DNA from 3 places in the Paenibacillus sp. FSL E2-0201 genome. Region 3 is predicted to be linked to each of the others. Evidence: riboswitches for the same ligand, from Rfam matches in the RefSeq annotation. Region 3 holds a riboswitch; each other region holds the start of a gene.
What was found. A riboswitch is a leader RNA that binds a small molecule or an ion and turns the genes downstream of it on or off. The one in region 3 is predicted to bind cyclic di-GMP.
Positions count from the first base shown of each region.

Region 1: it holds a riboswitch for cyclic di-GMP, as region 3 does, so the genes downstream of both, NSU15_RS10785 (DUF6612 family protein) here and NSU15_RS03090 (transglutaminase-like domain-containing protein) in region 3, are expected to answer to the same signal.
Region 2: it holds a riboswitch for cyclic di-GMP, as region 3 does, so the genes downstream of both, NSU15_RS02335 (collagen-binding domain-containing protein) here and NSU15_RS03090 (transglutaminase-like domain-containing protein) in region 3, are expected to answer to the same signal.

Region 1 is NZ_CP150154.1:2,470,444-2,473,723, reverse strand. Features, by position in the region: gene NSU15_RS10790 (serine hydrolase domain-containing protein) at 1-542, opposite strand, end outside; gene NSU15_RS10785 (DUF6612 family protein) at 840-1,688, opposite strand; cyclic di-GMP riboswitch class I at 1,798-1,889, opposite strand; gene NSU15_RS10780 (copper amine oxidase N-terminal domain-containing protein) at 2,003-3,220, opposite strand.
Region 2 is NZ_CP150154.1:513,081-516,360, forward strand. Features, by position in the region: gene NSU15_RS02325 (ASCH domain-containing protein) at 1-390, shown strand, start outside; gene NSU15_RS02330 (hypothetical protein) at 590-982, opposite strand; cyclic di-GMP riboswitch class I at 1,474-1,564, shown strand; gene NSU15_RS02335 (collagen-binding domain-containing protein) at 1,675-3,280, shown strand, end outside.
Region 3 is NZ_CP150154.1:679,055-682,334, forward strand. Features, by position in the region: gene NSU15_RS03075 (glycosyltransferase family 2 protein) at 1-109, shown strand, start outside; gene NSU15_RS03080 (GtrA family protein) at 99-503, shown strand; gene NSU15_RS03085 (class D sortase) at 538-1,188, shown strand; cyclic di-GMP riboswitch class I at 1,313-1,393, shown strand; cyclic di-GMP riboswitch class I at 1,502-1,582, shown strand; gene NSU15_RS03090 (transglutaminase-like domain-containing protein) at 1,596-2,405, shown strand; gene NSU15_RS03095 (IS3 family transposase) at 2,495-3,280, opposite strand, start outside; gene NSU15_RS03100 (helix-turn-helix domain-containing protein) at 3,247-3,280, opposite strand, start outside.

The sequences.
Region 1 (3,280 bases), 1.8 Mb from region 3:
AACGATGAATACATCCATTGAGTCCCTACTGGAAAATGAAGCCCATAGGAAAGTCCAGCTTGAATCCAGTTTTCTTTTCCAACCTCAGATTCATAAATATACCACCAAGCACTTTTATAGTAAGTATCACTTATAGTGCCATGATCTGGTGCAATGCCGGAGGTATGAGTCAGTAAATGGGCAATTGTAATCGGCTTAAAAGGATCCGCATCAAACTCCGGTAGAATAGAACTAACAGGCTGCCCCATAAAAATCTTACCATTATCCGCAAGCTGCCAGATCGCCGTCGCCGTAAACAGCTTTGTAATTGAAGCAATGCGAAAAATTGTATCCGTTTTCATTTCTTGGGTGCTGTCTTCTTCGTAACTGAAACGTCCCCCGGCACCATTAGCAAATATTTTCCCATAACGACTTAGAGAATAAATATAACCATCAGCTACTTTCTTATCACAGAGATCCCCATAAAAATGATTAAGTGCCTCTAAGCGGTCCTCCCTGTAATTCACTTCGTGCAGCTTACTAAGCTCTGTGGATGATAACATCGTTCACACTCCCCTAATATTAAATAAAAACACAATAAATTCTCATAAATGTAAATATACACCTAACTCATAATACCTTGTCAATGTAATAGTTACAACATGATATTTCACGTACTTATAAATTAATTCAGTTTATTAATTACATAAATAGCATGCGCTAAAAACCTAATAAATGGAAGGTCAATTATATATTTAACTATTCTTTACTGATCTCACTTCCGGTAGCCACTGTCAAGAATCGAGCAAAAAGCGCTGCTCTATTGAACAGCGCTTTTTACTCGATATGAAATGCCTTTATTATTCTAGTTCGGCCGGCTTTACAATGGCTGTACCTTTGTTATTCTTGGAATATTTAGCTTCAATTTTCGTGGTGTATGTATCTTTTTCTCCGTCACTGGTCAGCACATAACTCAGATCGACTGTCAGCTTTTCCGTTTGCCAGGTCTTAGTATTGACGAACAATTTCCAAGTTACGCTTTTCGGTTGAACGGTCTCACCATCCCAGAGATTCTCCTGGTCATACAGTGCGATTATTCCCTTAGCTGCTGTCGGATCAGTTATCGTGAACTGTAGGACCGTCTGTGCGCCAACATTGTTGACTTTCATCGATTTTTTATAACTTTTGACCGAATCAAGCATGGAAACAGGATCATATTGACCTTTCGAGTAAAAAGCATTCCACTCCGCCTTCTCCAGTCCAAGCCAATACTGTGCATTGGGATCGATAGGCTCCCCGTCATCGTCGTAACCCTCGTCTTCAGATTCATCGATAAGCTCACTTCCGTCTACAAGATAGTAATACTCCTTGTCATTGGCATACAGGCTGTAAGATGTTTTTAAAAGACTGCTATCGACGGTGCCTGCTGCGGCAAAATTCGGCAGACGGTTGATATCCAGCTTCAGTGTGTTGGTGTTGCTGATACGCACCCCTCCGCTTTGAATATCCTGTTTTTTGGTCACATCTAAGTGGAAATTCTTTAGTGCTTTGGAGGCTGCCGTTACTTTGCTGATCATTTGATCCGCAGTGACTGCTGCTGTCGTAGCTGCAGACACAACTTGAGGATTAGACATCCATCCGACCGTTCCGGACAGCAATAAAGCACCCGCTGCCAACCCTGTACCTATTGTTTTAAAAAAACTCTTCATGTACTTCCCCTTTCGGCCCCTTGCGATAATGTAACGCCGTATAGGTTGGAATAATAAAAACAGCCCGAAATAGACTACACGTCCTTCAGAACTATCCATAAGACATCCCTATGGCGGCCTGGCGATCATTTCCTTCTGTAGAAAGGCTTTAGACCCATGGCTTTGTGTCATCATCTTTCGATGATTTTACCTTTAACGCGGACATTCAATTAGTTTAAAGGATGTTTGTCCCTTTGCCAATTTTAGCATGGTCATATTTACCTGTAAACGACTTATCTTCCATTTATCTTCACAATAAAGGTAATAGATTAATTTTAATTCAAATTGCTGTTTTCTCTTTCATCAAAATCCTGGTCTAGGCTGGTGTCAGTATTATAAGTCCAATGACCCTTAACATATTTCAAGTAAATAAGAGCTTCGTATTTATCATTGTCCCCCCCTTCATTGTATGTAACATCGCTCCAATCGAGTTTCCCTTGGACGACAGCTTCCTTTTCTCCTAGGTAAACGACTCGTTCGTCGGTTAGCAAGTACCTCGATTCAGAATTGGCAAAGTGCCCCTTCATCATACTTTCCCATGTCACCGAACTGAACACAACAGCATTCCATTCTTTAATAATCGAGGGGTCTGTATATTGGGTAGTAAGATCAAGATTTTCGGAGTTATACGCATTGTAATAGGTTCTTAGATCTGCCAATACGGCATTCTGCTCGGTTTGATGATTCTCCATAATAGCCGCAGCTTTCTTATCAATATCCGCAGGAAGCTCCATACGATTAAAAATCAAGCTATCATTCGCGATCTTCCACTGTCCTCGTTCATATCGAATATCGAAAAGATACACAGCTTCTCGATTCAATTCTTCTGTGTTCTTAATGTAAGTTACTTGAAGATTCGCTTCACTAGCAGAAGTGTATTCAATCCGATCTATTGTCACTTTGAAGTCTTTAACTGCGATTTCACTGATTGGTTGATTAGCTTCATAATCATATTCTAGATTCATATAACCTAATTTAAGATTATCAGATGTTAATAAACGGGGACTAAACGTTTCGTAGTATTTCGTAAGTAGTTCTTGAATAGCAGCGTCCTGACCCTCTCCGTACGGTTTCAAGCTCACGGATAGCTTAGATTGATCATAACTAACCGAATATTTCGCTAAGTTACTAACCAAACGAAGAGGAAGATACACTTGTCCATTAAGGACAGGAATCTCTTTATCCAAATAATAAGTCACTCCGTCGTAGTAGATGATAGCCTCACCAGCCCAGAATTCGATTTCAGCACCTCTTATGACCCCTGAGATTTTACGAGTATCGGGATCAAATGATACCTTATAACCCATGGCGGAGAAAAATTGGCGATATGGCACGTACATAACACCAGACTTTAAGATCGGATGAACGCCAGCAACCCTTACATTATTCACAAACAACTGAATAGATTTGTCAGCAGACGCTGTCCCTATAACAAGCGGTGTAGTCATTATCAAGCAAAAGCTCAGTAAAAGAACCGCAAACTTTCTAACCATTTAACACATCCTATTCTCAATAATGGCGTAATTTGTTCTACCTGTTTAATTCAACTTCTT
Region 2 (3,280 bases), 170 kb from region 3:
CCTTGGGCAACGTTGATTGCTCTTGGTGAAAAACAGTTCGAAACTCGATCATGGAGAACAGCCTACCGCGGGGGGTTAGGTATTCATGCCGGAATGAGGATAGATAAGAAGATATGTGAACAGGAACCATTCAGGTCGATATTGGCGAAGCATGGTTATACAGCAATAAATTTACCGACAGGGGTTATTATTGCGTTAGGTCAACTCACGGGGTGTTATGAGGTTACACCGGAGGCGGACCTAAGGGAATGGATAAAGGGAAATGAATATGATTTTGGCGACTATAGTGAAGGGCGTTTTGCTTGGAAGCTTGAAGATGTTCATCAGTTAAGTCATCCTGTACCGGCTAAGGGCAGATTAAGCTTATGGGAGCATCCAGATCTAGCCTAAACCAAAAATTGATCTTTTTAATGTGATTTTCATGTGAGCATCATCTTATTTTCAGGTTCGGGGTATATATTGAAGACACCAAACACCCCCCCAGTGTTTTGTGGTATAAATCTCTTAGGTCTTGCCAACTCCCATGGTAAGGCCTATTTTTTTGTTCGCTAATGGAAATGGGGGGAGGGGCGTAACTTTTTACGCGGCTTTACTTAATCTGATACTGCCCTTCATAGCTCTTAAAAGATGAAATATCCAGCCCGAGATATCTGCGCATATGAATAGCAGCTTGTGCAGCAACGATGTCGTTTAACAGCAGCATTCGTTCATGGTATCCGCGACATATAAATTTGGCTTCTATCCCTGTGTTGAGCCTGTTCTGCTCATATACCTTGATTCCCCGTTTTCTCATTTCCGAACGAACATCTCTTAGATCTGCTGTAGCTACTGCCGCGGCGGTTCCAAGAACCTCCAGATAGGGGGCGGGCGTTCGTAAATGTGTAGATAAAATGGCGGAGTCCCGTTCGAAAGCTGATAAAATCATCGGAAGCAATAAATAAGATTTCACCAGCATGTTGTCTCTGCTTTCAGCTCTATGCATGAATCTCATCACCTCTAATGGGAACGTATATTCGTATTCTACCCCGATATCCCAAAAATAATCAATGGTATTTCTAAACAGCCAGTCCAATGTGATTAAATTCACAACTAAAATAGAAAGAATAAAATATATTAAAATTGTAATAATAAAAATTAATGATTTAGGCTTATGAAAAGGAGAATTAGGATGAGAGAGGAAGGAAGTCTCCGCCGTGGATTGGTATTTGGTTTGATTTTTAGTATTCCATTATGGATATCGATATTAGGCTATATACAGTTACTTTAAAATTGAATAAAAACTTTTGCGTGAAGCGCCTTTAGGTGCTTTTTTTGTGCTGGTTAATGTGTATGATTATTAAAAGGAATTGATTGACATTTGTGGGGGCGGAGCGCTAAACTATTATTAGTTCAAAAGTATTAAAAGTCATAGACGATTATTTAATAGGATGCTTAAACTGCCGGTTCTATTTTGCAAAGGGTATACATATATAATCATGATAATAGCAAACCGCCCGAAAGGGTGGGACGCAAAGTCCAGGAGTCTAAAGTGTCTTAAGGACACTATGACCGTCCGACTGCCATGAGAAGGGAATTCTACTTCTTTTTTGGCGGTCTTTTTTGTTGTTAGGTCTTTTAGAGTTTCTGGTAATTATTCTGATTAGATATAAATGATAGATTTAGGAGGTGTGCTTTTTGAAAAGAAGAATAAAACCGCTACTCTCACTAGTATTAGCGGGGGCTTTAATGGTAGGCAATGGACTTTCCGGAGGGCATTTGGTAAATGCAGCAGGGGAGGTACCTCCCTATACTCCTACACCTGTGTTAGGTATTGCAGGGAATTTTAATACTTTTATTTTTGGGGATTTCAAACAATCTAATGATCAGGTTCATGGGCGCCTTGCCGCCAAAGGTAACATTACATTGCAGAATTACGGCGTATCCAAGGATAATCCAGGTGGAGATGTCCTTATTGCTGGTAATGACATTACTTTTACTAATGGTACTATTCATGGAGCATCCGTTTATGGTGGTGTTTTTTCCAGCAACGGTGTAGATCTTAAAGAACCAGCGAGAAAAGGAACGCCTATTGATTTTGATGCTGAAGAGCAATTTCTTATCGGACGTTCTAATGAATTCTCTTCACTTACTACAGTTGGAACTTTCAAAAAGGAATATGGGAAAATAACAATTGATGCTCCGGAATCATTTAACGTTCTTAATCTAAGTGCTGCCGATTTCGCTAATGCTAATGGCTTACAGTTTAATATTGCAAATAACGCCACAGTTATCGTTAACGTTAGTGGAAGTTCAGTTGAAATTCCAAGTTTTCAAATATGGGGAGGCAGCCCTAACAAGGTATTATTTAATTTTTATGAAGCTAGCACTGTAAACATAGGAAGTTTAACGATAGAAGGAACTATCCTAGCTCCGCATGCGAAAGTAACTTATAATTCTGGTGAACTGCATGGGACACTGATTGCAAAGGGATTTGCTGGTGGGGTACAGATGCATTGGTATCCATATGGAGGGGAGGAACCACCTCCGACACCAACGCCGACCGTGACACCAACACCAACGCCGACTGCGACGCCAACACCGACGCCGACTGTGACGCCAACACCGACGCCGACCGTGACACCAACACCGACGCCGACCGTGACACCAACACCGACGCCGACCGTGACACCAACACCGACTGTGACACCAACACCGACGCCGACTGTGACGCCAACACCGACGCCGACTGTGACGCCAACACCAACGCCGACCGTGACACCAACACCGACGCCGTGCGTGACACCAACGCCGACCGTGACGCCAACACCGACCGTGACACCAACGCCGAAACCAACACCAACGCCGAAACCAACACCAACGCCGAAACCAACACCAACGCCGAAACCAACACCAACGCCGAAACCAACACCAACGCCGAAGCCAACACCAACGCCGAAGCCAACACCAACGCCGAAACCAACGCACACACCAAAACCAACACACACACCAACGCCGACTGTGACACCAACACCAACGCCGGACGTGACGCCAACACCAACGCCGACTGTGACGCCAACACCAAAGCCGACTGTGACGCCAACACCAACGCCGGACGTGACACCAACACCAACGCCGGACGTGACGCCAACACCAACGCCGACTGTGACGCCAACACCAACGCCGGACGTGACGCCAACACCAACGCCGACTGTGACGCCAACGCCAACGCCGGACGTGACGCCAACACCAACGCCGGACGTAACGCCAACACCAACGCCGGACGTGACGCCAACACCAACGC
Region 3 (3,280 bases):
GATTTATGACGAGTCTAAGGATAGACCGCTATATATTGTAAGTGAGACCAAAGGATATCCTAACGAGGAACAAGTGGATCGCCGGAAGGACTACAATAATGTCAGATAAGAACTTACGCGCTGCATTTATACAGTTTCTTAAATTTAATGCCGTAGGTTTGGTGAATACCCTAATTGATTTCGTAATCTTCACATTACTGAACTCACTTGGAATGGTATATGCGTTGGCACAGGTGATTTCTTATAGTGCAGGGACAGCGAACAGCTTTATTTTGAATAAAAAAGTTACCTTCAAGGATCACAATCGTGGCAGTAAAGAGGGCTTTGATAAGGCTCAGTTGCTGAAGTTTATCATACTGAATCTGGTAGTGCTCGGAATATCGCTGTTGCTAATGCATCTGTTGACTGACAAACTAGGCGTTCAAGTGTTGATCTCTAAGGTATTAGTAACGTTTGTGACGGTGATCATTAACTTCTTCGGAAGTCGTAAATGGGTATTCTAAAGTGCAGTAGAACCAATCCACGGAGGTGAAAATCATGCGTAAATTCTCGTATGTGCTCATACTGGCTGGGATCCTTATCATGCTTTATCCAAAAGCTAACGAATGGTATAACGACTGGCAGCAGGAGAAGCTATTAGAAACGGCTGAACTGAGCACCATCGAAAGCACTCCACCACCTGATCTGAAGAGTAGATATGCCGAGGTCACTCAGCTACTAGCAGAGGAATCCGTTCTAGATGCACAGGCACAGCCTCAAGAAACAGAAAAGCCAGAACCGGAGATTGAAGTGGGCGGCAAAGTTATCGCATTAATAGAGATTGCTAAGATTGATCTGAAGCTGCCAGTATTAGAAGGAGCAACAAAAGCAAATATGAAGCATGCTGCGGCCCATATGAAAGAAACGGCCCCGCTTGGAGAAATCGGGAACGCCGCAATAGCTGCTCATAGAGCTAGAACTACGGGCAGATTGTTTAACAGATTGAATGAAGTTGTGGTTGGGGATGTAATCACGGTAAAAACGAGCGATCAGGTATATAATTACGAGGTTTATGATATTTCTGTTGTACTTCCCAGTGATGTGTCTGTTCTTGACGGGAATAACAAGGATAAGATTCTTACTCTAATTACGTGTGATCCACTAGTAGATCCTACACATCGTTTGATTGTTCATGCTAAGCTTACCTAATAGTTGATGAGAAATGACAAGAGAACTGAAATACAGAGAGATAACTATAAAATAATAGTAAAACTAGCAATTTTGTTCTTGTTTACGAGGATAAATATGGTAGTATAAGACTATAAAAGCTAAACACGATAAACGGCAAACCTATCGAAAGGTAGGGACGCAAAGCTAAAGGGCCTTCCCGTAAGGATGGCAGCCAGTTACCGAATGAAGAGGCTTTTTTTGTTTTTATGAAATATATAAGAATCTAAGATTCATATTTCTACTTGGACTTATTCTGTTAATTTGTCTAGTGAAATTAGAACAGATAGAGCTTATACGATAACGGCAAACCTATCGAAAGGTAGGGACGCAAAGCTAAAGGGCCTTCCCGAAAGGATGGCAGCCAGCTACCGAAAGGAGTTTTATCCGTGAAAAAGGTTTATTTTATGATGGTGGCGCTGTTCGTGCTGATTACTTCGGTTCCAGTAAGCACAGCTCAAGCTGCAAGCGCAGATTCAAACTGGTTGAATACATCCAAATTGGCTCAAGGTGTAATCGGTATTAACTACGATATTCCAAAAGATAAAAGAGTTAAGCTGATGATCACAAAAGATAACAGTAGCTATACATACAATTTATATGCTTCTGGACAAGCTGAGGACTTCCCTTTGCAACAAGGGAATGGGACTTATAAAGTTTCTGTTCTTGAGAATACAACAGGTAATAAATATAAGGCTCTCTATTCTGAAGTAGTAGATTTAACTATGAACGACTCAAATTCCGTATATTTGGGCTCCGTACAGAATGTGAAATGGAGTTCTTCTGATAAAGCAATCGTTAAGGCTAAAGAGCTTACAAAAGGTAAAACAACAGATGAAGAAAAAGTTAAGGCAATTTATAACTATGTAGTTGCTAATGTACAATATGATTATTCTCTTGCTAATAACGTAACAACAGATTACATTCCGAACATTAACAACACTTTGAATACTAAAAAAGGAATCTGCTATGACTATGCTTCTCTTTTTGCCGCAATGCTGCGTAGTGTAGATGTGCCTGCTAAATTGGTGATGGGGAATACTAGCTACGTTACGCAATACCATGCATGGAATGAAGTATTGATGGATGGGAAATGGGTTACTATTGATACCACGGTAGATGCATCGGCAGCGAAGAGTAAGAAGAATACGGATTTTATTAAGGCTTCAAGTAAGTATACTGCAGCAAAATACTATTAATTTGAAACGCTAGAATCATAACTCTATTAAATAAACAACCAGCTTAATAATTGGTCAAGCCCCCATTTTATAGACACTGAAAAAAGACCCTAGGCAATAAGCTGTTTCCGGTACTCTACCGGAGGCAGCTTATTTAACCTTCGTTGTGGCCGATGTTGGTTATAAAATCGAATGTAATCTTCAATTTTCCTTTGTGCCTCATCCATATTTCGGATATCATAAGGATAGAGTCCTTCCGTTTTGAGATGCGAGAAGAAGCTCTCCATAGAGGCGTTGTCATAACAATTGCCTCGGCGAGACATGCTGATTCGGGCCCCAACCTTTGGCAGCATGTCGTGGTATGCATGAGACGTGTATTGGAATCCCTGATCGCTGTGAACGATCAGTCCAGTCACGTCTTTTTGCTGACTCCACGCCTGCTCAAAGGTCCGGAGAACCAGTTCGTTGTCGTTCCTAGCGCTCATTTGATAAGCGATAATTTCGTTATTGAATAAATCTTTAATCGCAGAAAGATAGAGCCACTTTTCGCCTACACGATATTGCGTAATGTCTGTCACCCATTTTTGGTTGGGAGCATCCGCTTTGAAATCCCGTTTCAAAATATTTTTCGCCACACGGTCTCCTTCAGAAGTAGCATAATTACAACGATGTTTTCGGCGGATCCTCGAACGAATGCCTAAATCCTGCATAATTCTGAGTACCTTCTTATGATTCATCCAAACCCCGTGGTCTTGTAGCAAGAACAATTGAATTTGGCGATAACCGTAGACTCCTTCATACCTTTCATAGACCTTCTGAATGAGCGCCTTTGCTTCCTGATCCCGATCTGTTCCTTTGCGCTTCATGAAAGCGTAGTATCCACTTCTAGAGACCCT